Regions from separate parts of the Janibacter sp. Y6 genome, predicted to be linked through region 3. Evidence: riboswitches for the same ligand, from Rfam matches in the RefSeq annotation. Region 3 holds a riboswitch; each other region holds the start of a gene.
The links. Region 3 has a riboswitch for S-adenosylmethionine ahead of L6241_RS09285 (aminotransferase class V-fold PLP-dependent enzyme). Riboswitches for the same ligand answer to the same signal wherever they lie in the genome.
Positions count from the first base shown of each region.

Region 1 (7,140 bases), on a different contig from region 3:
CTCGGTCTCGAAGGAGATCGACTCGAACTGCGCACGCCGCTCGGCGTCCTTGTCGTCCTGCTGCTCCGGAGGGGTCGCGTAGTCGTAGGCGTTCGTGTGCACCGCGCGCAGCCCGTCGGCGAGCCGGCGAAGGGGCTCGGGCAGGTCGCGGTAGGCCGCCCCGGTGTTCGCGATGAGGGTCTCGCCGCCGTGCGGGGGGACGACCTTGCTCGCGAGGGTCGTCGCCCTGGGCGGGGTGAGCACGAAGGTGACGTCGGTGTGCCAGTGGTTGGCGACACCGCCGTCGACGTCGACGGGCAGCACCCGCGGCGCGCCCTCGACGGAGCGCACCGTCGGGTGGGCCGTCGTCAGCTCGCCGAAGTGCGCCGCGAAGCGCTCCTGGCCCTCGTCGTCGAGCGGCGCCCCGCGGAAGACGAGCGCCTTGTGCTCGGCGAGCGCGGCGCGCAGGAAGCCGACGGTCTCCTCGTCGAGGGGTCCGGTGATGTCGACGCCGGCGATCTCGGCGCCGATGCGGCCGGTGATCTTGCGGATGTCTCGGTCGGTCGCGACGGTGCTCATGCTGCGTGCTCCTTCTCGGTGAGGGTCGTCGTACGGGGTGCGGTCCGGGCGGCGCGGCCCGCGGGACGGGCCAGGCCGTAGTGCTCGCGCAGGGTGGCGCCGGTGTACTCGGTGCGGAAGAGGCCCCGGCGCTGCAGCTCGGGGACGACGGTGTCGACGAAGACCTCGAGCCCGCCGGGCAGGGTCGCCGGCATGACGTTGAAGCCGTCCGCCGCGCCGTGGGTGAACCACCGCTCGAGGTCGTCGGCGATCTCGTCGGGCGTGCCCGCGAGGACACGGTGCCCGCGGCCGCCGGCGAGGCGGGTGATGAGCTCGCGCACGGTGAGGTCCTCGCGGCGGGCGAGCTGGGTGACGAGCTCGAAGCGGCTGCGGTTGCCCTCGGTGACGTGGTCGACGTCGGGCAGCCGGTGGTCCAGGTCGGCCTCGGTGAGCTCGACGTCGAGCATCGCGCTCAGCTGGGCCAGCCCGTATGCCGGGACGACGAGCTCGGCGAGCTCGGCCTCGAGGGCACGGGCCTCGGCCCGGGTCGAGCCGATGACCGGGCTGATGCCGGGCAGCACGAGCAGCTCGTCGGGCCCACGGCCGTACCGTGCGAGCCGCGCCTTGAGGTCGGCGTAGAAGGCCTGCCCGTCGGCGAGGGTCTGCTGCGCGGTGAAGACCGCCTCGGCGAAGCGTGCGGCGTACTCCTTGCCGTCCTCGGAGGACCCCGCCTGGACGAGCAGCGGGTAGCCCTGCACCGGTCGGGGCACGTTGAGCGGGCCCTGGACGCTGTAGAACTCGCCCTCGTGCTCGACCGGCGCGATCCGGTCGGTGTCCGCGTAGATGCCGGCGGACCGGTCGGTGACGATCGCGCCGTCGTCGACGCTGTCCCACAGGGCCGTCGCCAGCTCGACGAACTCGGTGGCCCGCTCGTAACGACGTGCGTGGTCCGGACGGTCGGCCAGGCCGAAGTTGCGGGCCTCGTCGCGCCCCGCCGAGGTGACGATGTTCCACCCGGCCCGTCCACCGCTGACGTGGTCGAGCGAGGCGAAGGCGCGGGCCAGGCTGTACGGGTGGTTGTACGTCGTCGACGCCGTGGCGATGAGCCCGACGTGCTCGGTCGACGCCGCGAGCGCGGAGAGCAGCGTCAGCGGCTCGAAGGCGTTGTGCGAGCTGTGCCGCACGGCACCGGACAGGGCGACGTTGTCGGCGAGGAAGACCGAGTCGAGCAGACCCCGCTCAGCGGTGCGGGCGATGTCGACGTAGTGCTGCAGGGTGAGCGCCTGCTCGGGCCGGGTGGAGGGGTGGCGCCATGCGGCCTCGTGGTGCCCGTTGGGCATGAGGAAGGCGTTGAGGTGGAGCTGTCGTGAGGTCATGGGTGGGTCCTGTCGGTCGAAGGGGGAGGTCAGCTGCCCTGGGGGGCGACGCGCCACCGCGAGAAGCGGCGCTCGAGGCGCACCAGCGCGGTGTTGACGACGAGCCCGAAGACGGAGACGGTGAGGATGCCGGCGTACATCTGCGGGATCTGGAAGCTGCTCTGCGCGTTGACGATGAGGTAGCCCAGTCCCGCCTTCGCCCCGACCATCTCGGCGGCGATGAGCACGAGGATCGAGGCCGTGCCGGCCATCCGGATGCCGGTGAAGATCGTCGGCACGGCCGAGGGCAGGACGACCTTGGCGAAGAGCTGGAGGTTGGACAGGCCGAGGGTGCGCGCGGCCCGCACGAGGAGAGGGTCGACGGTGCGCACGCCCGCCACCGTGTTGAGCAGCACGGGGAAGAAGGCCGCGTAGGCGACGACCGAGACCTTGCTCAGCTCGCCGATGCCGAGGAGCAGGGTGAAGACCGGCAGCAGCGCGAGCGCGGCGGTGTTGCGGAAGAGCTCGAGCAGGGGGGTGAGCAGCTCGCGCAGGCCCTCGTACCAGGCGACCGCGATGCCGACGGTGACGCCGACGACCACCGCGAGCCCGAAGCCGATCGCCGAGCGGGTCAGGCTCGCCGTGAGGTGCTCCTGGAGCTGGCCGGTCCGCACGAGGTCCCACAGCGCCTCGAGCACGACGTGCAGCGGCGGGAGGAAGACCGCCCGGCTCGACTCGAGGAGGTACTGGGGACCGAGCTCCCAGAGCAGGAGGAAGGCCACGACGGCGGCAGAGCGTCGGATGCCCGTGCGGCCGATGCCGGCCGCCCGACCTGCCGCTGACGGCGCCCGGGGCACCGGGGCGACCGCGGGGGCGTCGTCCGTCGTCGTGGGGGTGGTCAGGGTCGCGGTGCTCATCAGGCCGCCCTCTCGGTGCCGTCGGGCTGGATCTTGCGGTGGCCGGCGCGCTGGGCACGCTCGACCTCGTCGTGGAGCAGGCCCCAGATCTCGTGCCGGTAGGCGACGAAGGCGGGGTCGGAACGCAGGTCGACGGCGCCGGCCCGGTCGCCGAGGTCGACGTCGACGACCTCGGTGAGACGCCCGGGACGTGAGGAGAGGACGGCGACCCGCTGGCCGAGGTAGACCGCCTCCTCGATGCCGTGGGTGATGAAGACCGCGGTCGTGCCGGTGGTTCGCCAGATCCGCAGCAGCTCGTCCTGCAGCTGCTCGCGGGTCTGCGCGTCCAGGGCGGCGAAGGGCTCGTCCATGAGGAGGATCCCGGGCTCGTAGGCCAGGCTCCGGGCGATGGCCACCCGCTGCTTCATCCCCCCGGACAGCTCGTGCGGGAGCCGGTCCTCGAAGCCGGAGAGCCCGACGAGGTCGAGGTGGTGACGAGCCCGCTCGGTGCGCTCGGCGCGGCTGATCGGCAGCTGCTCGAGCCCGAAGGTGACGTTGGCCAGCGCGGTGCGCCATGGGAAGAGGGCGTACTGCTGGAAGACGATGCCTCGGTCCAGGCCCGGACCGGTGACCTCCTCGCCGTCGACGAGGACGCTGCCGCTCGTCGGCGTGCTCAGACCGCCGAGCAGGTCGAGCAGGGTCGTCTTGCCCGACCCGCTCGGGCCGACGAGGGTGAGGAACTCGCCGGCGGGCACGGTGAGGCTGATGTCGTCGAGCGCCCGCAGGACGCTCGCGCGGGGCTGCTCCTTCGTGGGCCGCACGACGAACTCCTTCGTCACGTGGCGCAGCTCGATGCTCGAGGTCACGACGACCCCTCCTTCGCGAGGTCGTTGTACTCGTTGGTGTAGATCTGCGAGGGGTCGAGCTCGCCCGCCGCGACGATGCCGCTGCTCTCCAGCCAGTCCGACCACTGGGTGAAGTCGGTGTCGCTGATGACCCCGCCGCGGGCGGGGATGCCCGTGCTCTTCCAGTACCGCAGGGTGGCGGTCGTCTCGTTGCGGTCGCGCGCCTCGACGATCTGGGTGAAGCGGGCGATGACGTCGGCGCGGGGCGTCGTGCGGGCCCACTCGATGGCCTTGGCGACCCCGGTCGTCAGCTCTCGGGTGGCCTGGGGGTGCTGCGCGATGAAGTCGTCGCGCAGCACGTACTGCCCGCCGTTGATCGGTCCGACGACCTCGGTGTCGCGGAAGAGCTCACGGATGTCGCCCTGGGCCTTCGCGTGGTCCTGGAAGATCCCGCCGAGCGCACCGGCGTCGACCTGCCCGCGTCGGACGGCCTCCTCGGTGTCGTTGGGCGGCAGGACGATGAGCTGGACCTGGTCGATCTCGCTCTGCGACAGCCCGGACGTCGTCAGCCACGTGTCGATCGCCGCCTCTGCGTGGGCGCCCAGCGTGTTGACCGCGATCTTCTTGCCGACGAGGTCACGGGGCCGGCGGATGGCGCTGTCCTTGCGGACGTAGACCCCCTGGTAGGACTTCGCGTCCGAGCCGTAGTAGTTGACGACGGCGGTGATCGGGGAGCCCGCCTCGACGAGCTTGACGATGGCGCCCGAGAAGGCGCCGCCGATGTCGGTCTGGCCGGTCGCGACGGACTGGATGTCCTGCGGGCCGCTGGTCGTCGCGCCGACGTACTCGAGCTGGACGCGATCGAGGTAGCCGAGGTCGTCGGCGAGCTCGGGCCAGGTGACGGCGTTGGCGCTGCCCTGGTAGCGCACGGTCGTGTGCGCCCCCTCCTCCTGCGACTGCGCGTCGCTCGTGGGCAGGGCGCAGCCGGTGGCCAGGCTCGTCGTCAGGGCGAGGAGCGCGCCGGCGGACAGGACGGAGCGGCGGGTCGTGGTGCGCATCAGGCCACCCGCTCCACGCCGTGCGCGCGGTCGGCGGCTGCGACGAGCGATCGCCCGGCGACGCCGTCGAGGAAGACCCGGGTGACCTCGCGAAGGGGGGCGGCGGCGGACTCGTCGAGGAGGATCTCACCGCCGTCGAGCAGGTGCACCTCGTCGGCCCGCACGAACCACCCGGGGGTGATCGCGCTCGGCGCCAGGCTGGCCAGCACCGGCCGCAGCGCGTAGTCGACGGACAGGACGTGCGCGGGGCTGCCTCCGGTGGCCACGGGCAGGACGACCTTGCCGCGCAGCGCGTCCTGGGGCAGCAGGTCGAGGAAGGTCTTGAGCAGACCGCTGTAGGCCGCCTTGTAGACCGGGGTGCTCACGACGACGGCGTCGGCGCTCGCGATCGTCGCGACCGCGGCGGCGACGTCGGGGTGGGCGGTGTCGGCTCGCAGGAGCGGCCCGGCGGGCAGGTCGCGCAGGACGACGGGCAGGGTGAGGTGGCCGGCGCGCTGGACCCAGCGCGAGAGGTGGGTGAGCACGCCGTCGGTGCGCGATGTCGTCGACGGACTGCTCGAGATGGTGGCGACGAGAGCCATGGGGATGCCTTCCTGGGCATGGGGGGTCGTCGGACGTCGGCGGGTGCCGGACGGCCGTGGTGCGGTGAGGGTGGGGCGACCCAGGGGCGCTGGGTCAGGGGTGACGGGCACGCCACGCTGACCGGGCCGCGGGGCGACCGGTCGGTGGTGGGGGTGCTACGTCTGCTGCGTCAGCGGCGACAGAGCGCGCTGCTGACGCGGAGCAGGTCGACGTGCCGTCGCTCGACGTGCCGGCAGCTGCGCCGGCCCGTGGTGCGGGTCGTGTCGGTGCTCATGTGGTGCCCGTCCTCGTCTCGAGGCCGTGGGGCCTCGCGCTTGCCCCTGCCAGTCGGCAGGGGCCAGGTCCTCACCCGGAGCACCCCACTGCGAGATGGAGGGTTGCTGTCCAGCGAGCCGGGGCTTGGCGCTGGAGCTCATGACCTGCGAGGAACCTAGCGCGCGGTCAAGTCCTATCGCAACAGTAGGGATTGGTGTCTCGCATCTCGGACCGCCTACGGACGCAGGACGACCCGCCGGCGGTGTGCCGGCGGGTCGTCCTCGTCATGACGTGGGTCGGGCGTGTCAGTCCTCGTCGGCCCGGGCCCCGCCGCGGGCGCGCTCCTCCATGCTCAGCCCACTGTCGTGAGCCGAGTCGGTGCGCATCTGGGGCAGGTCGCCGGTGTTGCCCTGCTCCTCGCGGATGGCGCTCAGCTCGGCCTCGTCGGCGGCGCCGAGCTCGTAGAGACGTCCGCTGCGCCAGTCGGCCAGGTAGTCGCGCATCTCGCTCTTGAGCTCGGGCAGGAGGAAGTACAGCCCGAGGAGGTTGATGAAGCCGCACATGAAGAGGAAGGCGTCGGTGAGGGTGAGCACCGAGCCGAAGGTGAGCACCGTGCCGATGACCGTGAAGGAGACGAAGATCAGCTTGTAGGTGAGCAGGCTCGGCCGCGACGGGCCGAAGAAGTACTCCCAGGCCTTCTCGCCGTAGTAGCTCCACGTGATGAGCGTGGAGAAGGCGAAGAGCGCCACCATGACGGCGAGGATCACCGGGAACTGCGGCAGGAAGGTGGCGAAGGCGTCGCTGGTGAGGAGCACGCCGTCGGGCGCGCCGCCACCCGCCTTGACCTGGTCGATGCCCTCGCGCCACGACGGCGGGTTCGCGATGACGATGGTCAGGGCGGTCATCGTGCACACGATGACCGTGTCGATGAAGGGCTCGAGGAGGGCGACGAAGCCCTCGGAGACGGGGCGGGTGGTCTTCACGGCCGAGTGCGCGATCGGGGCCGAGCCCAGACCGGCCTCGTTGGAGAAGGCCGCGCGCTGGAAGCCGACGATGAGGACGCCGACGAGGCCGCCGAGCCCGGCCTCCGGGGTGAAGGCGCCGCTGACGATGTCGCCGAGGGCGCCGGGGACCTGGCTGATGTTCGAGCCGATGACGAGCAGGCACGCCGCGACGTAGCCGATGCCCATGACCGGGACGAGCTTCGAGGTCACCGCGGCGATCGAGGTGATGCCGCCGAGGATCACCGCGCCGATGAGCGCGGCCAGGGCCAGGCCGAAGACGAGCGCGGACCCGTCGGAGCCGAGGAAGCCGTCGGCGCCACCGGTCACCTCGCGAGCCTGGGCGAAGGTCTGGTTGGCCTGGAACATGTTGCCGCCGCCGACCCCGAAGAAGAAGATCGCGATGGCGAAGGCGCCGGTCATGATCGCGGCGGGGACCCGGCCGAACCGGCCGTACGCGACCGGCAGGTACTTGAAGGGGCCGCCGGAGATCGAGCCGTCGGGGTTGACGGTGCGGTACTTCACGCCGAGCGTGCACTCCGCGAACTTCGTCGCCATGCCGAGCAGACCGCAGACGACCATCCAGAAGGTCGCACCCGCCCCACCGAGGG
Region 1 is NZ_JAKLYZ010000002.1:372,822-379,961, reverse strand. Features, by position in the region: gene L6241_RS06755 (TauD/TfdA dioxygenase family protein) at 1-558, opposite strand, end outside; gene L6241_RS06750 (LLM class flavin-dependent oxidoreductase) at 555-1,913, opposite strand; gene L6241_RS06745 (ABC transporter permease) at 1,943-2,809, opposite strand; gene L6241_RS06740 (ABC transporter ATP-binding protein) at 2,809-3,654, opposite strand; gene L6241_RS06735 (ABC transporter substrate-binding protein) at 3,651-4,694, opposite strand; gene ssuE (NADPH-dependent FMN reductase) at 4,691-5,272, opposite strand; gene L6241_RS06725 (putative leader peptide) at 5,443-5,547, opposite strand; SAM riboswitch class IV at 5,579-5,693, opposite strand; gene L6241_RS06720 (sodium:alanine symporter family protein) at 5,834-7,140, opposite strand, start outside.
Region 1: another riboswitch for S-adenosylmethionine. It lies ahead of L6241_RS06725 (putative leader peptide); the one in region 3 lies ahead of L6241_RS09285 (aminotransferase class V-fold PLP-dependent enzyme).

Region 2 (7,140 bases), on a different contig from region 3:
TCGGGTTGCAACCAGCGCTCGCGTCGACATCTCGGGCGGGCCCAGCCCGCTGACGACGAAGGGGGACCCACCACCGGGTGGGTCCCCCTTCGCCAGGACGTCAGCTCGCGGCGCGCTCCTGCGCCTCGCCCGCGGCCGCGGCGAAGCCCCGCTCGAGGTCGGCGACGATGTCGTCGACGTGCTCGATGCCGACGGCCAGGCGCACGAGGCCCGGCGAGACACCGGCCGCGTAGCGACCCTCGTCGCTGCCCTGGCTGTGCGTCGTCGACCACGGGTGGATCGCCAGGCTGCGCACGTCGCCGATGTTCGCGACGTGGCTGTGCAGGGTCAGCCCCTCGACGAAGCGGCGACCCGCCTCCTCGCCGCCGACGATCTCGAAGGTAAGCACGGCGCCAGCACCCTTCGGCGCGTACTTCTGCGCGAGGGCGTGGTGCTTGTGGTCGGGCAGGGACGCCCAGGTGACGTGCTCGACCTGCGGGTGACCGACGAGGAAGTCGGCGACGGCGCGCGTGTTCTCCAGGTGCCGCTCGATGCGCAGCGAGAGCGTCTCGATGCCCTGCGCGACGAGGAAGGCGTTGAAGGGCGAGACCGCCGAACCGAGGTCGCGCAGCAGCTGCACCCGCGCCTTGAGGATGAAGGACAGGTTGGCCCCGAAGGCGCTGCCGACGCCGAGGTCCGGTCCGTAGCGCAGCCCGTGGTAGCTCTCGTCCGGCTCGTTGTAGGACGGGAAGCGCTGCGGGTGCAGCGCGTAGTCGAAGGTCCCGGCGTCGACGATCGCACCGGCGATCGTCGTGCCGTGCCCGCCGAGGTACTTCGTCGCCGAGTGCACGACGACGTCGGCGCCGTGCTCGATCGGGCGCAGGACGTAGGGCGTCGCGACGGTGTTGTCGACGACGAGCGGCAGCCCGAGCTCGTGGGCGACCCCGGCGACCCCCTCGACGTCGAGGATCTCGCCGCTGGGGTTGGAGATCGTCTCGCCGAAGAAGAGCTTGGTGTTCTCCTTCGCCGCGTCGCGCCACTGCTGGAGGTCCGCCGCGTCCTGCACGAAGGTCACCTCGATGCCGTAACGGGGCAGGGTCGAGCCGAGGAGGTTGTACGTGCCGCCGTACAGCGCCGGGCTGGCCACGACGTGGTCGCCGGCCTCGGCGACGTTGAGGATGGCGAAGGTCGTCGCGGCCTGGCCGGACGCGACGAGGAGGGCGCCGACTCCCCCTTCGAGCGCGGCGATGCGCTGCTCGACGACGTCCGTCGTCGGGTTCATCAGGCGGGTGTAGATGTTGCCGAGCTCCTTGAGCCCGAAGAGGTTCGCGGCGTGCTCGGTGGAGTCGAACTGGTAGCTCGTCGTCTGGTAGATCGGCAGCGCGCGGGCGCCGGTCGTCGGGTCGGGGCTCTGCCCGGCGTGGATCTGCTGCGTCTCGAAGTGCCACGTCGTGGGGTCGGACATGAGGGTTCTCCTGGTGTCATCGCGCTTGACCGTGGGCGGGTGCTCACGGACCAGGTCGTCTCCCGGGGCACCCCACCGCGGATGGAGGGTTGCCGACCAGCGAGCCGGGGCTTGACGCTGGTGCTCTTGACCTGCGGGCAGGCTAGCCCGCGTCCTCGCGGCGCGACAGGGCGCGTCTCAGGATGTGGTGGGCGCGCCCGCCGGGGCCGTGCGGCGCAGCCACCACAGCCCGACGAAGGGGAGGACGAGCGGCAGGAAGCCGTAGCCGGAGCCGAAGTGCGACCAGACCGTCTTGTCCGGGAAGAGGTCCGGTGCGAGGTAGGACAGCGCCCCGACGAGCAGGACGCCGACGGCCTCGACCGTGATCGTCGCGGAGGCGACAGAGCGCCGGTCGGTGAGCAGGGCCCACGTCGCGACGACGTAGACGAGCGCGGCGAGCGCGCTCAGCAGGTAGGCCAGCGGCGCGCGGTCGAAGTACTCGAGGACCTGCAGGGTCGAGCGGCCCGTGGCGGCGAGCGCGAGGGTGCCATAGGCGATGACGAGCAGCAGACCGGGGCCGCTGCGCACCGGACGGCCGGTGCGCTCCCCCGTCGCCTCACGCATGGACGGTCCAGATCTGCTGGATGCGCAGGGTCATCACCGCGACGACGAGGGCGCCCCCGAGGACGGCACCCATCGCCCAGCGCGACTTCTCCTTGATGGCGAGGTAGGCGAGCGCCGGCGGCACGAGCGGCAGGGTGACCGCGTATGCCGCCATCGTCGGCCCCTCGCCGGGGGTACGGACCTGCCCCGCGACGACGCAGGCGACGACGGCCTGGACGACGAGGAGCAGCTCGACGACGGCGGCGACGAGCAGCAGCCGGTCGTCGATGACGCGGTCGAGGGCCGTGTAGGCGCCGGCGACCACGGCGAGGACGAGGGAGGCGACCAGGACGATCGTGGTCAACGGCACAAGCACGAGAGCCAAGGGTAGGGCCTGCTCCTGGGCAGGATCGACCCATGCCCGCCGACCGCGACACCCCTGACCGCGTCGGGGGCCCCGTCACGGTCGAGACGACCCTGCGCTACGAGCCGCCGCTGGACTGGCAGGGGCTGCTCGACTGGTACCGCTACCACTCGCTCGACGGCGTCGAGGTCGTCGACGACGACCGCTACCGGCTCGCGCTGGCGCTCCCCCACGGCTCGGCGCTCGTCGAGCTGCGCGACGACCCGGGCCAGGACCGGCTCGACGCCCGGCTCGAGCTCGCCGATGCCGCCGACCACGACGCGGCCGTCGCCGTCCTGCGGCGGATGCTCGACCTCGACACCGATCCCGCCGAGGTCGACGCGCACCTGCGCACGGTCCCGGTGCTCGCTCCCCTCGTCGCGCGGCGCCCGGGCATCCGGCTGCCGGGCACCCCCACCCCCTTCGAGGCTGTGCTGCGTGCAGTCACCGGTCAGCAGGTGAGCGTGGCCGCCGGGCTGACCCAGCTGCACCGGCTCGTCGCCGAGGTCGGCACGCCGAGCGCGCAGGTCGGCGCGCTGCAGCCCTTCCCCGGGCCCGCGGCGGTGCACCCCTTCGGCACCGGGTGGTACTACGGGACGCGGTCACGACGACGGGCGCTCGAGGGGGTCCTCGACCTGGCTGCGGACGGCGGCCTCGACCCTGGTCTCGACCCCGAGGCGACCGGCGCGGCGCTGCACGCCGTGTGGGGTGTCGGGGCGTGGACGGTCGCGAGCACCCTCATGCGCGGGCACGGCGCCGCGGACGTCGACCTGCGTGGCGACCGGGCGCTCGTCGTCGCCCTCGAGCGGCTCACGCGCGAGGTCGACCTGCCGGGCGTCCTGCGCCCGGCGAGCCCGTGGCGCAGCTATGCCGCGCTGCACCTGTGGACCGCGCGACCGCTGGGCAGCCGCTAGCTCGCGAGCGCCCGCTCGTCCCACCGAGGCAGCAGGCTCACGCCGTCGCGCGTCGCGAGATAGGCGCCGAGCAGCTCGACCCCGCCCTCGCGAGCGGCGCGCAGCGCGCTCTCGTGCCAGGCCCGCACCTCGTCGTCGGGCACGCTGCCGCGCGGGCGCCCCACCGCGACGACGACAGCGGCCAGGCTCGCGCCCAGGTGGCCGAAGAAGGCGTCGAAGAGGGCACGTCGCTCCCCTTCGTCGGTCGTGGGGTCGACGCCGTCGACGGTGACCGGCTGGATCATCCGGCCGTCGGCGTCGCACAGGAGGAGGCTGATGCAGCGCCCCTCCCGCTCGTCGTCGCGGACGACGAGGTCGACGACGTCGGCAGCGAGGCGCTCGTCGCGCAGGGACAGGGCGGGCCACCCAGGTGGCAGGTCGGAGAAGGTCATGACCGCAAGACTTGCGCGGGACGGGCCGATCGCCGCGAGCTTTTCCACAGCGCCCGTTACTGTGACGCACGTGGCACTCAGCGTCTTCGACCTCTTCTCCGTCGGCATCGGGCCGTCCAGCTCGCACACGGTGGGACCGATGCGGGCGGCGGTGCTCTTCGTCGAGGGAGTGCGTGACAGCGGCGACCTGCCCCGCGTGGCGCGGGTCAAGGCCGAGCTCTTCGGCTCGCTCGGCGCGACGGGCCACGGCCACGGCTCGAACACCGCCGTCATGCTCGGCCTGTCCGGCGAGCGGCCCGAGCTGTGCCAGCCCCGCGAGGTCAAGGGCCGTCTCGCCCAGATCCGTGAGAGCGGTCGGCTGAGCCTGCTCGGCGAGCACGAGATCGACTTCGCCGAGGCCGACGACGTCGTCCTGCACCGTCGGGCCACCCTGCCGCTGCACCCCAACGGCATGACCTTCCACGCGTGGGACGCCGCGGGCGAGCTGGTCTCGCAGCGCACGTACTACTCCGTCGGCGGTGGCTTCGTCATCGGCGAGGACGCCTCCGGCTCGACGAAGGTCGTCGAGGACACCACCCCCGTCGCCCACCCCTTCACCACCGGTGACCGCCTGCTGCAGATCTGCGCCGAGACCGGGCTGTCGATCGCCCAGGTCATGCTCGAGAACGAGCTGTCGTGGCGCACCGAGGAGGAGGTGCGCTCCGAGCTGCTCGCGATCTGGCAGGTGATGTCGGAGTGCATCGACAACGGCGCGCGCACCGAGGGCGTGCTCCCCGGGGGACTGAAGGTCCGCCGCCGCGCGCCCGACCTGCACCGCCGGCTCAAGGTCGAGGGCAGCAGCGACGACCCCCTGCGCGGCATGGACTGGCTCACCCTCTACGCGCTCGCCGTCAACGAGGAGAACGCCGCCGGCGGGCGGGTCGTCACCGCCCCGACGAACGGCGCGGCCGGGATCATCCCCGCGGTGCTGCGCTACTACCTCGACTTCGTGCCCGGTGCTGACGACGACGGGGTCGTGCGATTCCTGCTCACCGCGGCCGCCATCGGTGTCATCTACAAGGAGAACGCGTCGATCTCCGGCGCCGAGGTCGGCTGCCAGGGCGAGGTCGGCTCGGCCTGCTCCATGGCGGCCGGGGCGATGGCCGCGGTCCTCGGCGGCACCCCCGCCCAGGTCGAGAACGCCGCCGAGATCGGCATGGAGCACAACCTCGGCCTCACCTGCGACCCCGTCGGCGGGCTCGTGCAGATCCCGTGCATCGAGCGCAACGCGGTCGCCTCCGTCAAGGCGATCACCGCCGCCCGCACCGCCCTGCGCGGCGACGGCAGCCACGTCGTCTCCCTCGACAAGGTCGTCAAGACGATGCGCGACACCGGGCGCGACATGAAGGTCAAGTACAAGGAGACCGCCCGCGGGGGTCTCGCGGTCAACGTCATCGAGTGCTGACCGTCAGCTGCCGGCAGCAGCACGAAGGGGGTGCCCGGACCGATCGGTCCGGGCACCCCCTTCGTCACGGCTGGGTGATCAGCGCGCGGTGATCAGCGCTTGGTGATCTCCCAGTCGCCGCCGTCGGAGTCGACGACAAGGTACTTCGTGCCGGTCTGGACCGTCGAGGTGCCCTCGTAGGTCTTCTTGTACTCGCTGACGAGACGGTCCGGGTAGTCCTCGCCACCGACGGCCTGGATGGAGATGCGGCCGCCGTAGTCGTTGCTCGAGGTGTACTTCACGCGGATGTCGGAGGACTTGCCGTCCCACTTGAAGACCGCGCCGCCGTTGCCCTTCTGCGAGGAGCCGAAGGCGGGGGCCGTCGAGATCCGCTTGAAGGTGATCTTCCACTTGCCCTCGGACTCGACCTTGATGCGGTTGGTCGAGGCGCTGGAGCCGGTGAGGTTGTACGAGCTCGTGCCCTTCGCCTTGTCGTAGTAGGAGAAGATGCTGTAGTCGCCCGAGGACGAGCCGTTCGCGTCCTCGCCCTTGACCCGGAAGCTGGAGAAGCTCGAGTTGGGGTCACCGAGGAAGTCGGCCTCGATGAGACCGGCGCCGTCCCCCGGCGGGACCTGGATGACGGCGTTGCCGCTGCCCTCGTAGGTCTTGCCGTACTCGCCCTTGGTGACGCCGCTGCCGATCTTCGTGCTGCCACCGCCGGTGGAGTCGCTCGTCGGCGAGGCGTCGGTCGTCGGGGAGTCGGTGCTCGTGTCGCTCGTCGAGGAGTCGTCGCTCGTCGGCGAGTCGCTCGAGGTGTCGCTCGAGGTCTCCGAGGTCGAGGACTCGGTGCTCGAGGAGCTCGCAGTCGTCGTCGGGTCGTCGCCACCGCTGAGGGCGCGGACGCCGAAGAAGCCGAGGACGCACAGCAGGAGCACACCGAGCACGCCGCCGCCGATGATGAGCGGGAGCTTGTTGCTCTTCTGCGGGCCGCCGGGCTGACCGGGGTAGCCGCCCTGCTGGCCGTAGCCCTGCTGGTTGTAGCCCGAAGGACCGCCGGGGCCCTGCTGGCCGTAGCCGCCCTGCTGGCCGTAGCCCGGGGCGCCCGCGCCGGCACCGGCGCCGTAGGAGCTCGTGCCGTAGCCGCTGTCGCCCGAGGACCCGTAGGAGCTCGAGCCGTAGCCGCTGTCACCGCTCGCGCCGTAGGAGCTCGACCCGTAGGAGGAGTCACCCGACCCGTAGCCCGAGCCCGCGCTCGGCATGGCCTCGGTCTCCGGCGACTTGTCGGCGCTCGGACGGATCCGGGTCGCCTCGTCGACGTCAGAGGCGTCCTGACCGGCAGCCCCCTGCTGGTCGTTGCCGAAGCCCTCGGGCGTCGGCTGACGGTGATCCGTCCAGCTGCTGCCGTCCCAGTACCGGATCTGGCCGGACTGCTCGGGGTCCGGGTACCAGCCCGCTGCCCACTCGCTCATCGTGCTCCCCTTGTCAGGTGGTGTGTCTTGTGCGGCGAAGGCTACCTGCGCCGGATGGGTGCGAGGCGCACCGATCTCGTGTCGTTTCGGCGACGACCCGCGATCTGCCCCGGTATCTCGGGGTTGTCGTCATGTCGGGGGAGCACTCCCCCGGCGCATGTCTGCGGAAAGCGCGGGGCCCCGGCCGCAGCATCGCTGCGGCCGGGGCCCGTCGTGCGCAACTCGTGATCAGCTGTCGATGTGCGTCGATGTCATCGCGCCAGGCACGCGGTGCCAGTTCTTATCGTTTTTCACTTGCGAGTGAGAAGATGAGAAACATGATCACGGGACCATCTGCTGGGGCCATTGCGCAGCTCGCCGAGGACGTCGGTCAGGCGCTCGTTCGTTTCGCGGAGAGGGTTCGTCGCGAGGAGGCTGTGCCGGTGGCTGACGATGAAGCGGCAGGTCGTCGTCTCGGCAAGACCCAGACTCGGG
Region 2 is NZ_JAKLYZ010000001.1:641,565-648,704, forward strand. Features, by position in the region: gene L6241_RS02960 (bifunctional o-acetylhomoserine/o-acetylserine sulfhydrylase) at 101-1,444, opposite strand; SAM riboswitch class IV at 1,461-1,576, opposite strand; gene L6241_RS02965 (hypothetical protein) at 1,622-2,047, opposite strand; gene L6241_RS02970 (hypothetical protein) at 2,040-2,390, opposite strand; gene L6241_RS02975 (DNA-3-methyladenine glycosylase) at 2,444-3,343, shown strand; gene L6241_RS02980 (hypothetical protein) at 3,340-3,774, opposite strand; gene L6241_RS02985 (L-serine ammonia-lyase) at 3,845-5,218, shown strand; gene L6241_RS02990 (DUF2510 domain-containing protein) at 5,311-6,666, opposite strand; gene L6241_RS02995 (helix-turn-helix domain-containing protein) at 6,984-7,140, shown strand, end outside.
Region 2: another riboswitch for S-adenosylmethionine. It lies ahead of L6241_RS02960 (bifunctional o-acetylhomoserine/o-acetylserine sulfhydrylase); the one in region 3 lies ahead of L6241_RS09285 (aminotransferase class V-fold PLP-dependent enzyme).

Region 3 (7,140 bases):
CGAAGGCGAAGAGCAGGACGGTGAAGGCCGCGCCCACCGCGAAGAGCTCGTCGCTCGTCACCCAGCTGTCGGAGAAGACGTAGGACACGAGCCCGTACGCGACGTAGAGGTAGAAGGCCGCGAGCCCGAAGTGGCCGACGGCCCCGACGAGGACGTTGTCCGGCGAGAGCACGCTCCACGCCTCGAGCGCCACGCAGGGGACGCCGATGAGCAGCGCCAGCCAGGTGAGCGAGGGCGTCGAGCGTGTGACGAAGGCGGCGATCGTCACCGCGAAGAAGGAGATGACGACGAAGACGAGCCGCCCCCACAGCTGTGCCTCCAGCCACGGCAGCAGCAGGATCGCCAGGAGCTGGATCGCGAGGAGGATCGCCGACGGCTGCTTGCGCAGCACCGCCACCCAGTAGTCCCGGCCGGACAGGGGCTTCTTCGGGGCGTACCAGACCTCGGGCATGACGTCAGCGTAGAGCCGCGGGGGCCCCGGTCAGCGCCCGGTGAGCGACCACGCGTCCTCGTCGTCCTCGTCGTCGTCGACGGGGATGTCCGTGCCGATGGGGTCGACCGCGTAGCGCCCGGTCGGAGGGGTCGGCTGCGGGTCGCGCTCGACGTCGACGACCTCCTCCTCGCCGGCGAAGGGGCGAGGACCCTCGCCTCGGCCCGGCACCTCCTGCGTGTCGTCCGGGGACACCGGGGCGGCGTCCGGCACGTCGTCTCCGCGCATGAGCGCCAGGGTCACCGGCAGCTCGTCGGGCGTGATGAGCACGTCACGGGCCTTGCTGCCCTCGGAGGGGCCGACGACGCCGCGGGACTCGAGCAGGTCCATGAGGCGGCCGGCCTTGGCGAAGCCGACGCGCAGCTTGCGCTGGAGCATCGACGTCGAGCCGAACTGCGTCGTGACGACGAGCTCGGTGGCCTGGAGCAGCACGTCGAGGTCGTCGCCGATGTCCTCGTCGATCTGCTTCTTCGGCGCCTCGACGGCGACGTCCTCGCGGTAGCGCGGGGCGAGCTGGCCGGTGACGTGCTGGACGACCTCGTGGATCTCGGACTCGGTGACCCACGCGCCCTGGACGCGCATCGGCTTGCTCTTGCCCATGGGCAGGAAGAGCGCGTCGCCCTGGCCGAGCAGCTTCTCGGCGCCCGGCTGGTCGAGGACGACCCGGCTGTCGGCGAGCGAGGAGGTCGCGAAGGCCATCCGGCTGGGCACGTTGGCCTTGATGAGGCCCGTGACGACGTCGACGGAGGGCCGCTGGGTCGCCAGCACGAGGTGGATGCCGGCGGCGCGTGCCAGCTGGGTGATGCGCACGATCGAGTCCTCGACGTCGCGCGGCGCGACCATCATGAGGTCGGCGAGCTCGTCGACGATGACGAGCAGGTAGGGGTAGGGCTGGATCGTGCGCTCGCTGCCGGGCAGCGGCTGCACGGTGCCGGCGCGGACCGCCTTGTTGAAGTCGTCGACGTGCTTGAAGCCGAAGGCCGCGAGGTCGTCGTAGCGCATGTCCATCTCCTTCACCACCCACTGGAGGGCCTCGGCGGCCTTCTTCGCGTTGGTGATGATGGGCGTGATGAGGTGCGGGATCCCCTCGTACGCGGTGAGCTCGACGCGCTTGGGGTCGACGAGCACCATGCGCACCTCGTCGGGCGTGGCCCGCATGAGGATCGAGGTGATCATCGAGTTGACGAAGCTCGACTTGCCGGAGCCCGTCGCGCCGGCGACGAGGATGTGGGGCATCTTCGCGAGGTTGGCGATGACGTACCCGCCCTCGACGTCCTTGCCGACACCCATGACCATCGGGTGCTCGTTGGTCCGTGCGACGTCGCTGCGCAGCACGTCGCCGAGGCAGACCATCTCCTTGTCGGCGTTCGGGATCTCGATGCCGATGGCCGACTTGCCCGGGATGGGGCTGAGGATGCGCACGTCGGCCGAGGCCACGGCGTAGGCGATGTTCTTGCTGAGCGCGGTGACGCGCTCGACCTTGACGCCGGGGCCCAGCTCGACGACGTACCGGGTGACGGTGGGGCCGCGGTGGAAGCCGGTGACCTGCGCGTCGATGCCGAACTCGTCGAGGACGTTGGTCAGGGCGTCGACGACCTGGTCGTTGGCGGCGGAGCGCTCCTTGTGCGGCGAGCCGGCCTTGAGCGCCGCCGAGTCGGGCAGCGTGTAGGTGACGTCGCCGGCGAGGGCGAGCTGCTCGACGCGCTGCGGCAGCTGGGTCGTCGGGGGCGGCTGCAACGCGGTCTTGTCCTTGGCGACCGGGGCGACGACGCCGTTGCCGGTCGAGCGCTTCTCGCCGGGGCGCGGGCCCCCCTTCGCCGGGGCCTCCGGGGCGGCGGCCTCCTCTGCCGCGGCGTCCTCGGCCGCCTTCGCGGCGTCGGACTCGGCCTTCGCGGCCCGCCGGCGGCGTGCCTTCTCCGCGGGCGAGACCTGGGCGGCCTGGTCGAAGGCGGTGTCGCCGTCGCGCTCGTCGAGCTCGTCGAAGCGGCGCTTGCGGGCGGCCTGCACGGCACGGGCGGCCGCCGGCGTGCTCTCGACCTCGTCGTGCGGCTGCGGCGGGGCGCCGGTGAAGACGGCCCGCAGGTAGGCGGCCCGGGTGGGGATCTCGTGCAGGGGCGTGCCCGTGACGAGCAGGAGCGAGAAGGTGCCGAGCAGGACGAGGATGATCGCCGTCGGCCACACGGTGAGCCCGGTGGCGAGCGGGTCGGAGGCGAGGAAGCCGACGATGCCGCCGGCGTCGCGCATCGGGCCGGCGCCGTCGGGGGGCTGCGGGATGCCGCGGGCGATGTGCGTCAGACCGCAGACCGACAGCGAGAGCAGGGCCAGGCCGAAGCCGAGCCGGGCGCTCGTCGCGTCGTCGGCGCCGCGCAGCAGGCGCCACCCGGCGAGGACGAGGACGAGCGGGAGGGCGTAGGCGACACGGCCGAAGGTCCCTGCGGCCACGGCGTGCACGAGATCGGCGAGCCCGCCCTGCAGGCCCCACCACTCGACGGCGGCGACGACGACGGCGAGCGCGACGAGGGTGAAGCCGAGACCGTCACGACGGTGCTCGGGCTCGATCTGGCCGGCCTGGTGGCCCACCCGACGGGCACCGGCGCCGGCGGCGCCGGCGACCCCCATCCACGTGCTGCGCACGGCGGCGAGCGGGAGCGGGAGACCGCCCCCCTTCGCCGAGGTCGTGCCCGACCCCTTCGAGCCGGTGCGGCCGGAGGAGCGCGAGGAGGACCGGGCCTTGGTGCCCGTGGACCGCCCCGGGCCCTTGGTCGCGGCCGTGCGACCGGGTGCGCGGGTGGATCCCCCACGCGGGCGCGCGGGGGTGCCGTTACGTGTTGCCATGCTCGCAGGCTAGGCGATCGCCATCCCTTTCACACGTGTCACACGCGCACCAGGGGCCGCCGGTTCCGGGCGAAGGGGGGTGTGGACGGCGCCGGGGAGAGCCACCGGCGCCCGCATACCCTGCGTGCGTGCCCCATGTCCTCGTCGCGCTCGCCGTCGCGCTCGTGGGCATGCCCCTCGCGTGGAGGTGGGGCCGCTCGGGCACCTACCGACGCCCCGACGAGACGGCTCCGCTGCCCGCCCACGGGTGGCTCGTGCCGGCGGTGCCGGCGCTCGCGGCCGCCCTCGTCTGGGTCGCCCGCGACGAGCCGCTCGCCGCCGCGGCGGCGACCGCGCTCCTCGCCCCGGTCGGCCTGCTCCTGCTCGCGGTCGACGCGGACGTCCACCGGCTGCCCAACGCCCTCACGCTCCCCTTCGCGGCCGCCGTCCTCGCGCTCCTCGCCCTCGCCGCGGCGACGTCCGGGCAGTGGGACGACCTGCGCCGGGCGCTCGTCGCCACGGCGGGCGTCGGCGGTGCCTTCGTGCTCGTCAGCCTCGTCCTCGGCTCGCGCGGCATCGGGATGGGCGACGCGAAGCTCGTGCTCGCCCTCGCCCCGCTGCTCGGCTGGTACGGGTGGAGCACCCTCACCATCGGCGTGTACGCGGCCTTCGCGCTCGGCGGTGCCGCTGCGCTCGTGCTCCTCGTGCTGCGCCGGGTGGACCGGGCCACGCACCTCGCCTTCGGCCCCTACCTCGTGCTCGGGGCGGTCCTCGCGCTCCTCGTACGCGCCTGAGCACGCCCCTCCCCCGCCCAGGTCTCAGCAGACAAGACGGGGCCGGACGGGCTCGACGCCGCTCCCCGACCCGCTGCTATCGTCGCGGCCAAGGTCATGAGTGCCAGCGTCAAGCCCCGGCTCGCTGGTCGGCAACCCTCCTCCGCGGTGGGGTGCTCCGGGTGACGACCTGGCCGACGCCAGACGACGCCGGCAAGCGCGGACCCCGGCTGCCCCGAGGTCCCAGACCTCATGGGAGGCATGCCATGTCCACCACCGCTCTCGCCCCGGCCGCTGCGCCGACGCTCCCCCGCCCCGCCGAGCCGACGCTGGCGGCCGTGCACCAGCTGCGACCCCGCCCGAGCGCGCCGTCGACCCCGGCCCTCGTCTCCGACGGGCTCGTCTGCCCGCTCGAGTCCGGCGCCGAGGTGGAGTACGCGAATCTCGACCATGGGGCCTCGACCTCGGCCTTCGTCGCCGTCAAGGCCGCCGTCGACGAGGCGAGCCTCACGTACTCGTCGGTGCACCGCGGCAACGGCTACGCCTCGCGCGTGACGAGCGCGCGCTACGAGCAGGCCCGCGAGGTCGTGGCCCGCTTCGTCGGCGCGCGCGCGGACGACCACGTGATCTTCACGCGCAACACCACCGACTCCTTCAACCTCCTCGCCTCGGTCGTGCCGCAGGACGCGCAGGTCTTCGTCTTCGGCTCCGACCACCACGCGACGATCCTGCCGTGGCGCGCCGAGCAGCTCGTCCGCCTCCCCGTGCCCGCGAGCCCGGCCGAGGCGGTCTCGGTCGTCGACGCGGCGCTGCGGACCTCGCGCGCCGCCGACGCGCTCGTCGTCGTCACCGGCGCGTCGAACGTCACGGGCGAGTACTGGCCGGTCGCGCAGATCGCGACGGTCGCCCGCCGGCACGGCGCCCGGGTCGCGCTCGACGCCGCCCAGCTCGTCCAGCACCGCGCCGTCGACCTCGCGCTCGAGGAGCTCGACTACGTCGCCTTCTCGGGGCACAAGATCTATGCGCCCTACGGCGCCGGCGTGCTCGTCGGGCGCTCGGACTGGCTCGACGCGGCCGAGCCCTACCTCGCCGGGGGCGGTGCGACGGCGGCGGTCTCCGACGAGGACACGACGTGGCAGATCGGTCCCGCCCGCCACGAGGCCGGCAGCCCGAACGTCCTCGGCGCGGTGGCCCTGGCCGTCGCGTGCGAGGTCGTCGAGGAGCACCGTGAGGCCATCGCCGAGCTCGACGAGACGCTCGGGCGGGGCTTGGTCAGCCGGCTCGACGCGATCCCCGGGGTGCAGACGCACTCGATCTTCGGGCCGACGCACGACCGGGCGCCGGTCGTCACCTTCACCGTCGAGGGCCGCTCCGCCGAGGAGGTCTCGCGCCGCCTCTCCGACGAGCACGGCATCGGGGTGCGCGACGGACGCTTCTGCGCCCACGTCCTCGTCGACGCGCTCCTGGCGCGGCAGGGTTCGAGCAGCACGAGCGCGGTCCGCGCGAGCCTGGGCCTGGCGAACTCCCCCGAGCACGTCGACCGGCTCGTCGCCGCGGTCCGCTCCCTCGCCCCGCGGGGCTGACTCCCCCTTCGCCCGCCTCCGGCTACCGACCCGTCTACGACGCGAGCTACCACGCAGTACTGGTCGTGATGACGACCAGTACTGCGTGGTAGCTCGGGGGGTGTGGTAGCTCGAGGGGGTGTGGTAGCTCGGGGGTGCCGGGCGAAGGGGTGAGCCTCAGGCCTCGACGACCGTCGGGATGATCATCGGGCGGCGGCGGATCTTGCCGCCGACCCAGCCGCCGACGGCGCGACGGATGACCTGCTGCAGCTGGTGGGGGTCGGTGACCCCCTTCGCCGTCGCGTCCTGGATCGCCGCGACGATCTTGGGACGGACCTGCTCGAAGATCTCGTCACCCTCGGCGAAGCCGCGGGCGGTGATCTCCGGGCCGGCGAGGATCGCGCCGCTCGAGGAGTTGATGACGACCATGACCGAGATGAAGCCCTCGTCGCGCAGGATGCGGCGGTCCTTGAGCAGGTCCTCGTCGGCCTCGCCCACGCTGCTGCCGTCGACGTAGACGTAGCCGCACGGCACCGCACCGACGACCCGCGCCCGGCCGTCGACGAGGTCGACGACGACGCCGTCCTCGGCGAGCGGGATGTGGTCGGGGTGGACCCCCGTCGCGATCGCGAGGTCACGGTTGGCCACGAGGTGACGCCACTCGCCGTGCACCGGCAGGACGTTCTTGGGCTTGACGATGTTGTAGCAGTAGAGCAGCTCTCCGGCGCTCGCGTGGCCGGAGACGTGGACCCGGTCGGTGCCGCCGCTGTGCACGACGTGGGCGCCCAGGCGCATGAGGCCGTTGATGACCCGCCACACGGAGCCCTCGTTGCCGGGGATCGGCGAGGAGAGCAGCATGATCGTGTCGTCGACGCCGACGTCGATGCGGTGGTCGCGGTTGGCCATGCGGTTGAGGGCAGCCATCGGCTCGCCCTGGCTGCCGGTGCAGATGAGGACGACCTGGTCGTCGGGCAGGTCGCCGAGCTTCTTGACGTCGACGAGCACCCGGTCGGGCACGTGGAGATGACCGAGGTCGGCCGCGATCCCCATGTTGCGGATCATCGAGCGACCGACGAAGGCGACCTTGCGCCCGTTGCGCTCCGCGGCGTCGAGCACCTGCTGGACGCGGTGCACGTGCGAGGAGAAGCACGCGGCGATGATCCGCCGCTCGGCCCCGCGGAAGACCTTGTCGATCGCCGCCGAGATGTCGCGCTCGGGCGCGGTGAATCCCGGGACCGTCGCGTTCGTGCTGTCGGTGAGGAAGAGGTCGACCCCCTCCTCGCCGGCCCGCGCGAAGGCGCGCAGGTCGGTGATCCGGCCGTCGAGCGGCAGCTGGTCCATCTTGAAGTCGCCCGTGTGCAGCAGGGTGCCGCCAGGCGTGCGCACGAAGACGGCGAGCGCGTCGGGGATCGAGTGGTTGACGGCGATGAACTCGCAGTCGAAGTGCCCGAAGACCTCGCGCATGCCCTCGGCGACTCCGAGGGTGTAGGGCTTGATCCGG
Region 3 is NZ_JAKLYZ010000003.1:353,274-360,413, reverse strand. Features, by position in the region: gene L6241_RS09300 (ion channel) at 1-451, opposite strand, end outside; gene L6241_RS09295 (DNA translocase FtsK 4TM domain-containing protein) at 482-3,325, opposite strand; gene L6241_RS09290 (prepilin peptidase) at 3,454-4,098, shown strand; SAM riboswitch class IV at 4,191-4,303, shown strand; gene L6241_RS09285 (aminotransferase class V-fold PLP-dependent enzyme) at 4,344-5,660, shown strand; gene L6241_RS09280 (ribonuclease J) at 5,817-7,140, opposite strand, start outside.

Region 4 (7,140 bases), on a different contig from region 3:
TGGATCGACGGCGTCGGCTGGTTGCGCTTCGAGCCCACCCCCGGCGGCCGTGCCGCGAGCCTGCCGGGCTACTCGCTGCCGCAGCAGGACACGACGTCGTCGACCTCGACGACGAGCTCGAGCACGACGAGCTCGGCGACGAGCACCTCGCAGGACGCGGCACCCGTCGAGGAGGCCGACACGGGCACCCAGGTGCAGTGGCAGCGACCGCTGCTCCTCACCCTGCTCGTCGTCGCCCTGCTCGCCGTGCTCCCCCTCACCGCCCTGCTGCTGCGCGAGCGTGCGCGCCGGCGGCGCGGGTCGCCCCAGGAGCAGGTCGAGCGCGAGTGGGAGCGGCTCGTCGAGGGGCTGGGCGATCTCGGCATCGACGCGCCGCCCGGCGCCACGCCGCGGGTCTCCGGCGACCACCTCGTGCAGCGCAGCGGGGTTGGCGGCCGCGGCACAGAGCAGATGCATCGCGTCGTCACGACCCTCGAAGGAGCCCGCTACGCCCCTCCCGGGCGCCCCGAGCCCGACGAGGTCGAGCAGGTCGGGCGCGACGTCGACGACCTCCTCGCGCGGGTGCGACGCTCGCGCGACACCGGGCGACGGGTCCGGGCCGCGCTCGCCCCGCCGTCGGCGATCCGGTGGTGGGGCTCCCTGCCGGGCCGGGTCGTCGACGTCGTGACGCGCCGGCGCTGAGCAGCGGCCCGCGCCCGAGCCACCGGACGCACGAAGGGGGACCCACCGGATGTCCGGTGGGTCCCCCTTCGCGTCGGGCGGGTGCTCAGTCGAGGTAGTCGCGCAGGACCTGCGAGCGCGACGGGTGACGCAGCTTGCTCATCGTCTTGGACTCGATCTGGCGGATCCGCTCGCGGGTCACGCCGTAGACCTTGCCGATCTCGTCGAGCGTCTTGGGCTGGCCGTCGGTGAGGCCGAAGCGCATCGACACGACGCCCGCCTCGCGCTCGGAGAGCGTGTCGAGGACGCTGTGCAGCTGCTCCTGCAGGAGGGTGAAGGAGACCGCGTCGGAGGGCACGACCGCCTCGGAGTCCTCGATGAGGTCACCGAACTCGGAGTCGCCGTCCTCGCCGAGCGGGGTGTGCAGCGAGATCGGCTCGCGGCCGTACTTCTGCACCTCGACGACCTTCTCGGGGGTCATGTCGAGCTCCTTGGCCAGCTCCTCCGGGGTGGGCTCGCGGCCCAGGTCCTGGAGCATCTGGCGCTGGACGCGCGCGAGCTTGTTGATGACCTCGACCATGTGCACCGGGATGCGGATGGTGCGGGCCTGGTCGGCCATCGCGCGGGTGATCGCCTGGCGGATCCACCACGTCGCGTACGTGGAGAACTTGTAGCCCTTCGTGTAGTCGAACTTCTCGACCGCACGGATGAGGCCCAGGTTGCCCTCCTGGATGAGGTCGAGGAAGAGCATGCCGCGACCGGTGTAGCGCTTGGCGAGCGAGACGACGAGACGCAGGTTGGCCTCGAGGAGGTGGTTCTTGGCGTTCTTGCCGTCCTGCGAGATCCACCACAGCTCGTTCTTGAACTTCGTGTCGATCTTCTCGCCCGAGGCGAGCTTCTCCTCGGCGAAGAGGCCGGCCTCGATCCGCTTGGCGAGCTCGACCTCCTGCTCGGCGTTGAGGAGGGCGACCTTGCCGATCTGCTTGAGGTAGTCCTTGACCGGGTCGGCCGTGGCGCCGGCGGTGACGACCTGCTGGGCCGGGGCGTCGTCCTCGTCCTGGTTGGACAGCACGAAGCCAGCGGCCTCGCTCGTGGGAGCGGTCGTCGCGGGAGCCGGGGTGCCGACGGCGGGCTCGGTGGTCTCCTCGCCGTCCTCGCCGGCCTCCTCGGCGGCGTCGGCGATGTCGGCCGGATCGGGCTCGACGTCGTCGCCGGGACCGGTCGCACCGGCGGTGGCGGCAGCCTTCTTGGCCGTCGTCTTCTTCGCGGTGCTCTTCTTCGCGGCGGTTTTCTTCGCCGGAGCAGCGGCGCCCGCGGCGGCGGCCTTGGTCGTGCCGGCCTTCTTCGCCGCCACCTTCGTCGTCACGGCGCCGTCGGCCGCAGCCTTCTTCGTCGTCGACTTCGTCGCCGCCTTCTTGGCGGGGGACGCTGCCTTCTTGGTGGCGGTCTTCTTGGTGGTGGTCGGTGGCACGTGGACCTCGATTCCCTGTTCCTTCAGCGTCTGAAGCACAACGCGCATCCGAGGGGCGGTAATCCCGGCCTCGCTCACCGCGGCGGCGACGTCCTCTGCCGTGACGTGGCCGGTGGAGCTGCCCTTGCTGAGCAGGGTCTGCACGGCAGGGTGGGCGAAGTCGCGGGGCAGGGAGTCTGACGTGGTCGAGCGGGGCGACAAGGGTCTACCGGCACCTTCCGTGGCGTGTGAGCGGGCTGAGCCCGCGCCACCGAGGATGCATCTGGAGCAGGGTGACTGCCTCCGGAGCAGGTGGCGCCTGGGCGCTCGGCCGCGGGCTTGATCACCATTATAAGTCGAGAGCACGCGAAGGGCCCACGCGACCGTGCGCATGGGCCCTTCGGCGGTGCTGCAGAGCGTCTCGCGTCAGGCGTCGGCCTTCACCGCGAGGACGGGGCACGGGGCGTCGAGGAGCACCCGCTGGGCGTTGGAGCCGAGGATGAGCTTGCCGACGGGGGTGCGGCGGCGCAGCCCGATGACGATGAGCTCGGCATCGGTCTCCTCCGCGACGGCGATGAGGTCCTCGGCCGGCTCCTTGCCGCGCACGAGACCACGCACGTCGACGTCGACGCCGCTGCCGGCGAGGTCGTCGCGCACCCCCTGGAGGGTGGCCTCCTGGGAGGCGGCGTTGTCACCGGTGAAGCCCGAGCCGCCGCGGTCGGAGTGCACGACGACGAGGCGTCGCCCGCGCAGCTTCGCCTCCTCGACCGCACGGTCGAGGGCGGCGCGTCCCTCCTTGGTCGAGACGTAACCAACGACGATCGTCATCTGCGACTCCTTGTCCATGGCTGGTAGTTGCCGCAGACGCTACACCGCGAGCGCGGTGCCGCACGGGCAAGAGGACGGGGCGCGCCGGACGCGTCAGCGGTGCCGGTCGAGGCCGTCGTCGGCGGCTCGGCGTCAACCGTCGAGGGCCTCGCGCACGATCGTCGCGACCTGCTCGATCTCGGTGAGGAAGCCGTCGTGCCCCGACCGGCTCGTGACGAGCCGCTGGACCGTGCCCGGGCGCAGCGCGGCGACCTCGTCGGTGAGCCGTGGGGGGTAGAGCCGGTCGCTGTCGACGGCCGCCACCGTGAGCCGCCCGGGGTAGGCCCGCAGCGCCGACTCGAGACCGCCCCGGTCACGCCCGACGTCGTGGGAGTTCATCGCCTCGGTGAGCACGACGTAGGAGTTGGCGTCGAAGCGACCGGCGAGCTTGGTGCCGTGGTGCTCGAGATAGCTCTCGACGGCGAAGGGGGCGTCGGCCCCCTCGGCCTGCCCGCGCCGCCCGAAGCGGTCGTGCAGCTCGATCTCGCTGCGGTAGGTGACGTGGGCGACCTGGCGCGCGATGCTCAGACCGGCGTCGGGGCCCTCGGGCTGCCCGTAGTAGTCGCCCCCGGCGAAGTGGGGGTCGTTGCGGATCGCCATGACCTGGGCCTGCGACCACCCGATCTGCTCCGCCGTCGCGTACGGGGTGCTCGCGAGCACGACGGCCCGCTCGACCCGCTCGGGCTCCGAGAGCGCCCACTCCAGGGCGCGCATGCCGCCCATCGAGCCGCCGACGACCGCGGCCCACCGGGTGACGCCGAGGGCGTCGGCGAGCAGGACCTCCGCGGCCACCTGGTCGCGGATCGTCACCGCTGGGAAGCGCGAGCCCCACGGGGCGCCGTCCGGGGCCGGCGAGCTCGGGCCGGTGCTGCCCTGGCACCCGCCGAGCACGTTGGGCGCGACGACGAAGTAGCGGTCGGTGTCGACCGGCGCGCCGGGACCGACCATGCCCTCCCACCACCCGGGCGTCGGGTGACCGGGGCCGCTCGGCCCGACGACGTGGCTGTCGCCGGTGAGGGCGTGCTCGACGAGGACGGCGTTGGAGCCGTCCGGGGCGAGCTCGCCCCACGTCTCGTAGGCGATCCGGACCTCGGGCAGCCGTGCGCCGCGCTCGAGGTCGAGCGGTCCGAGGTCGGCGAAGACCCGGCCGCCGGGGTCGTCGCCCTCGCGCCAGGCCGCGCTCGGGCGCGCCGGGCCTGCCGCGCGGGCGGGCACCGAGGTGGGGATGGGGGTGCCCGGTCGATCTGCACCGGGTCGGACGAATGACGTCACGCTCATGACGGATGCGCTCCTGCAGCCTCGCTCTTGCACGCACCGGGTCGGTGCGGCCAGGTCATCACCCGGGGCACCCCATCGCGAGGAGGGTTGCCGCCCAGCAAGCCGGCGCTTGACGCTGGGTCTCATGACCTGCCCGAAGTGTAACGAGGCGCCGTGGGCGGGGCCACGGGCGTCTCACCCTCAGGCGGCGGGCAACCGGATGCCGTGGGTGACGAGCTGGTCGAGCAGCACGGCGAGCCGGTAGCGGGGGTCTGCTCGCAGGGCCGCCTCGAGGGCGATGCCCGCCAGGGCACCGCTGCCCGACCACCAGGCCACCTGCCCGACGACGGTGAGCAGCGGCGCGCTGCGCGGCTCGGGCACCCGGTGCACGACACCGCACAACCGGTCGAGCAGGGCCTCGACGTCGAGCGCCGCCGCGTCGTCGACCTCTCCCCCGCGGCTGCCCGTCGCATCGTGGGTCCACGTGCAGCAGCGCGCCGCCGCGGCGGCGGTGCGCAGGTCCTCGGGGTCGATGCCGGGCACCGCGTCCGGCCCGGGGGTGAGGACGGCGAGGAGGGCGTCGCGCCAGGCCCGGTCGCGCAACGACACGACGAGGTCGGCGACGACGTCGTCGTCGAGGTCGTCGACCGGCTCCCGGGCGCGCAGGACGGCCGTCCAGGCGGCCGTCGCCGCAGCCCGGCCCCGAGGCCCCGTCGGCCGGCGCGCGAGGAGCGTCTCGACGAGCGCGCTGCCCGGGTGGGTGCCAGGGGCGACCTGCTCTGCGAGGTCCGACCGCGTCCGCAGGGGCGCTCGTCCGTGGGCGACCAGCGCGGCGACACCGGGCACCCTGCTCGCCTCGGGGAGCACGACGCCGTCCTCCTCCCACCCCTCGACGTCGCGGTCCGGCGAGTGCCACCGCCCGTCGCGCACGACGACGACCGGGCTGCACCCGATGACGCCTCGGTCGACGAGACCCGCGAGGACTGCGCGCATCCGGGCGGAGGCGCCGGACCGGGTCTCGTAGGCGACGGCGACCACCGCGCGGGCACGGGTCTGCACGACCTGCCCGACCATCTGGCGCACGGCGCGCTCGGCGTGCTCGTCGGGGACGATGTCGCAGCGCTGGATCAGCCCGACGCGTCGCCCGTCGAGGGCGAGCAGGACGAGAGAGTCCTCGGGGTGGAAGCCGAGGAGATAGGGCGCCATGACGGCGATGTCGACAGGGGTGCGGGCTCGGACGGTCTCCATGACCGCACGCTGCCCTGTGGCGCGGGCTCCCGTCAGGACGTCGCGGCGCCCTGTGGACGACGGCTGCGCGGCGCGCCCACCTGTGGACGACGCACGTGGCCGTCAGTCGCGAACGACCTCGGAGGGCACGGTCGTCGACGTCGCGTAGGCGGATGCGGGGCCGGGCGTGGGGCCCGATGCGTAGGCATGGGCACCGGGAGCGGGCGAGCCGGCCTGCTCCCAGGCGATGAAGTCCTCGGTCTCGCGCACGAGCGACACGGCGAGCCAGGACAGGATGACCGCGTCGTCGACGAGGCCGACGACGAGGAGCAGCCCCTCCGGCACGACGTCGATCGGCGAGACGACGTAGCCGAGGCCGAGGAGCATGAGGGTGAGCTGCCCGCTGCTCATCCCCTGGTAGCGCCCGCTGCGCACGGCGCGGACGAGGCGGGGCAGTGCGAGCACCCGCTGGATCAGGCTGGGCGTGCCGGGACGGGTGGCGCTGCGCACGGCGCCGGCGAGGTTCGCGGCGGCGTGCATGCGGTGTCGTCGGGCCATCGGGCTCCCCTTCTCGAGGTCGGGCCGGTCTGGGGCCGGCCGCGAGGAGTAGAACGAGCGGGCGACCCGGAGGATTCCCCCGGGTCGCCCGATGGTCACGAGGCGGGCGGGAACTCCGTGCGCACGTGGTCGGCGAGCTGCTTGAGCAGCCATGTGTCCATGCCCCCTCCGACGGCCCCGCCGACGACCGGCACCGACTTGCCGAAGCGGGAGAAGGACTTGCGCCCCGCCGTCGACAGGATCCGGAAGCCGACGGCCTTGTTGACGACCATGAGGGCCGGCCCCGGGAGGCGCTGCGCGGCGAGGTTGGTCAGGCGCCCGGACGGGGCGGCCATCCCGGCCTTGGCGAGCAGGTCGTTGGCGTCGGCGCCGACGAGCGCGAGGAGGACCGCGCTGCGGATGCGCGGGTCGGCGATGTCGTGGCCGCGCAGACGGGCGGTCGCGGCGGTCATGCGGGTCGCGAGGAGGTAGAAGCCCAGGACGTTCGCCGGGAGCGCCACGGGCAGCGTGATGAAGCCGCCGAGGTTGGTGACGAAGCCGCTCGCCGCGACGAGCTTGAGGTGGTCGCGCATGACCTCGTCGACGGCCTTCTCGGCGTTGCCGCCGTGCTTGGCGAGCGCGGCGTCGGCGACCTGGGCGGCCGAGTCGAAGGGGCCGCGCCCGTCGATGCCGGTGTCGAGGAGGCTCTCGACGACCCGGGAGACGGACGCGTTGAGCGCGCCCTGGTCCTTCGGGTCCTGCGCCTGCTCGAGAGCCGTGCGCGTCTGCTGCACCTGCTCCTTCTCGTCCTTGCCGAAGCCGAGCGCGTCGGAGATGCGTCCCACGGGTCCTCCTGGTCTGTCTGCGCCGGGCCGTGTCGCCCGCCGCGTGGTCATCCTGCCCCATCGTGCGCACGCCGAGGCCCCGCAGCCGCCTACCGTGACCCGGTGAGCACGAGACCCCTCCCCGGCGCCGCGCGCGCCCTGGTCCTCTCGCCCGGCGCGGCGCTCGCCGTCGGCGCGGAGGACCACGTCGTGCTGGGCCCGGACGTCGCCGGCGGGCTCGCGACGCTGAGGCCCACCCGGTGGGTCACCTGGTCGGCTCGCGATCTCGCCCCTCTCCTGGCGGCCGGGGCCGCGCTC
Region 4 is NZ_JAKLYZ010000001.1:626,270-633,409, forward strand. Features, by position in the region: gene L6241_RS02900 (DUF3488 and transglutaminase-like domain-containing protein) at 1-681, shown strand, start outside; gene L6241_RS02905 (RNA polymerase sigma factor) at 767-2,332, opposite strand; gene L6241_RS02910 (universal stress protein) at 2,537-2,938, opposite strand; gene L6241_RS02915 (homoserine O-acetyltransferase) at 3,071-4,255, opposite strand; SAM riboswitch class IV at 4,274-4,385, opposite strand; gene L6241_RS02920 (DUF4192 domain-containing protein) at 4,436-5,482, opposite strand; gene L6241_RS02925 (YkvA family protein) at 5,585-6,019, opposite strand; gene L6241_RS02930 (EcsC family protein) at 6,115-6,843, opposite strand; gene L6241_RS02935 (DNA polymerase) at 6,946-7,140, shown strand, end outside.
Region 4: another riboswitch for S-adenosylmethionine. It lies ahead of L6241_RS02915 (homoserine O-acetyltransferase); the one in region 3 lies ahead of L6241_RS09285 (aminotransferase class V-fold PLP-dependent enzyme).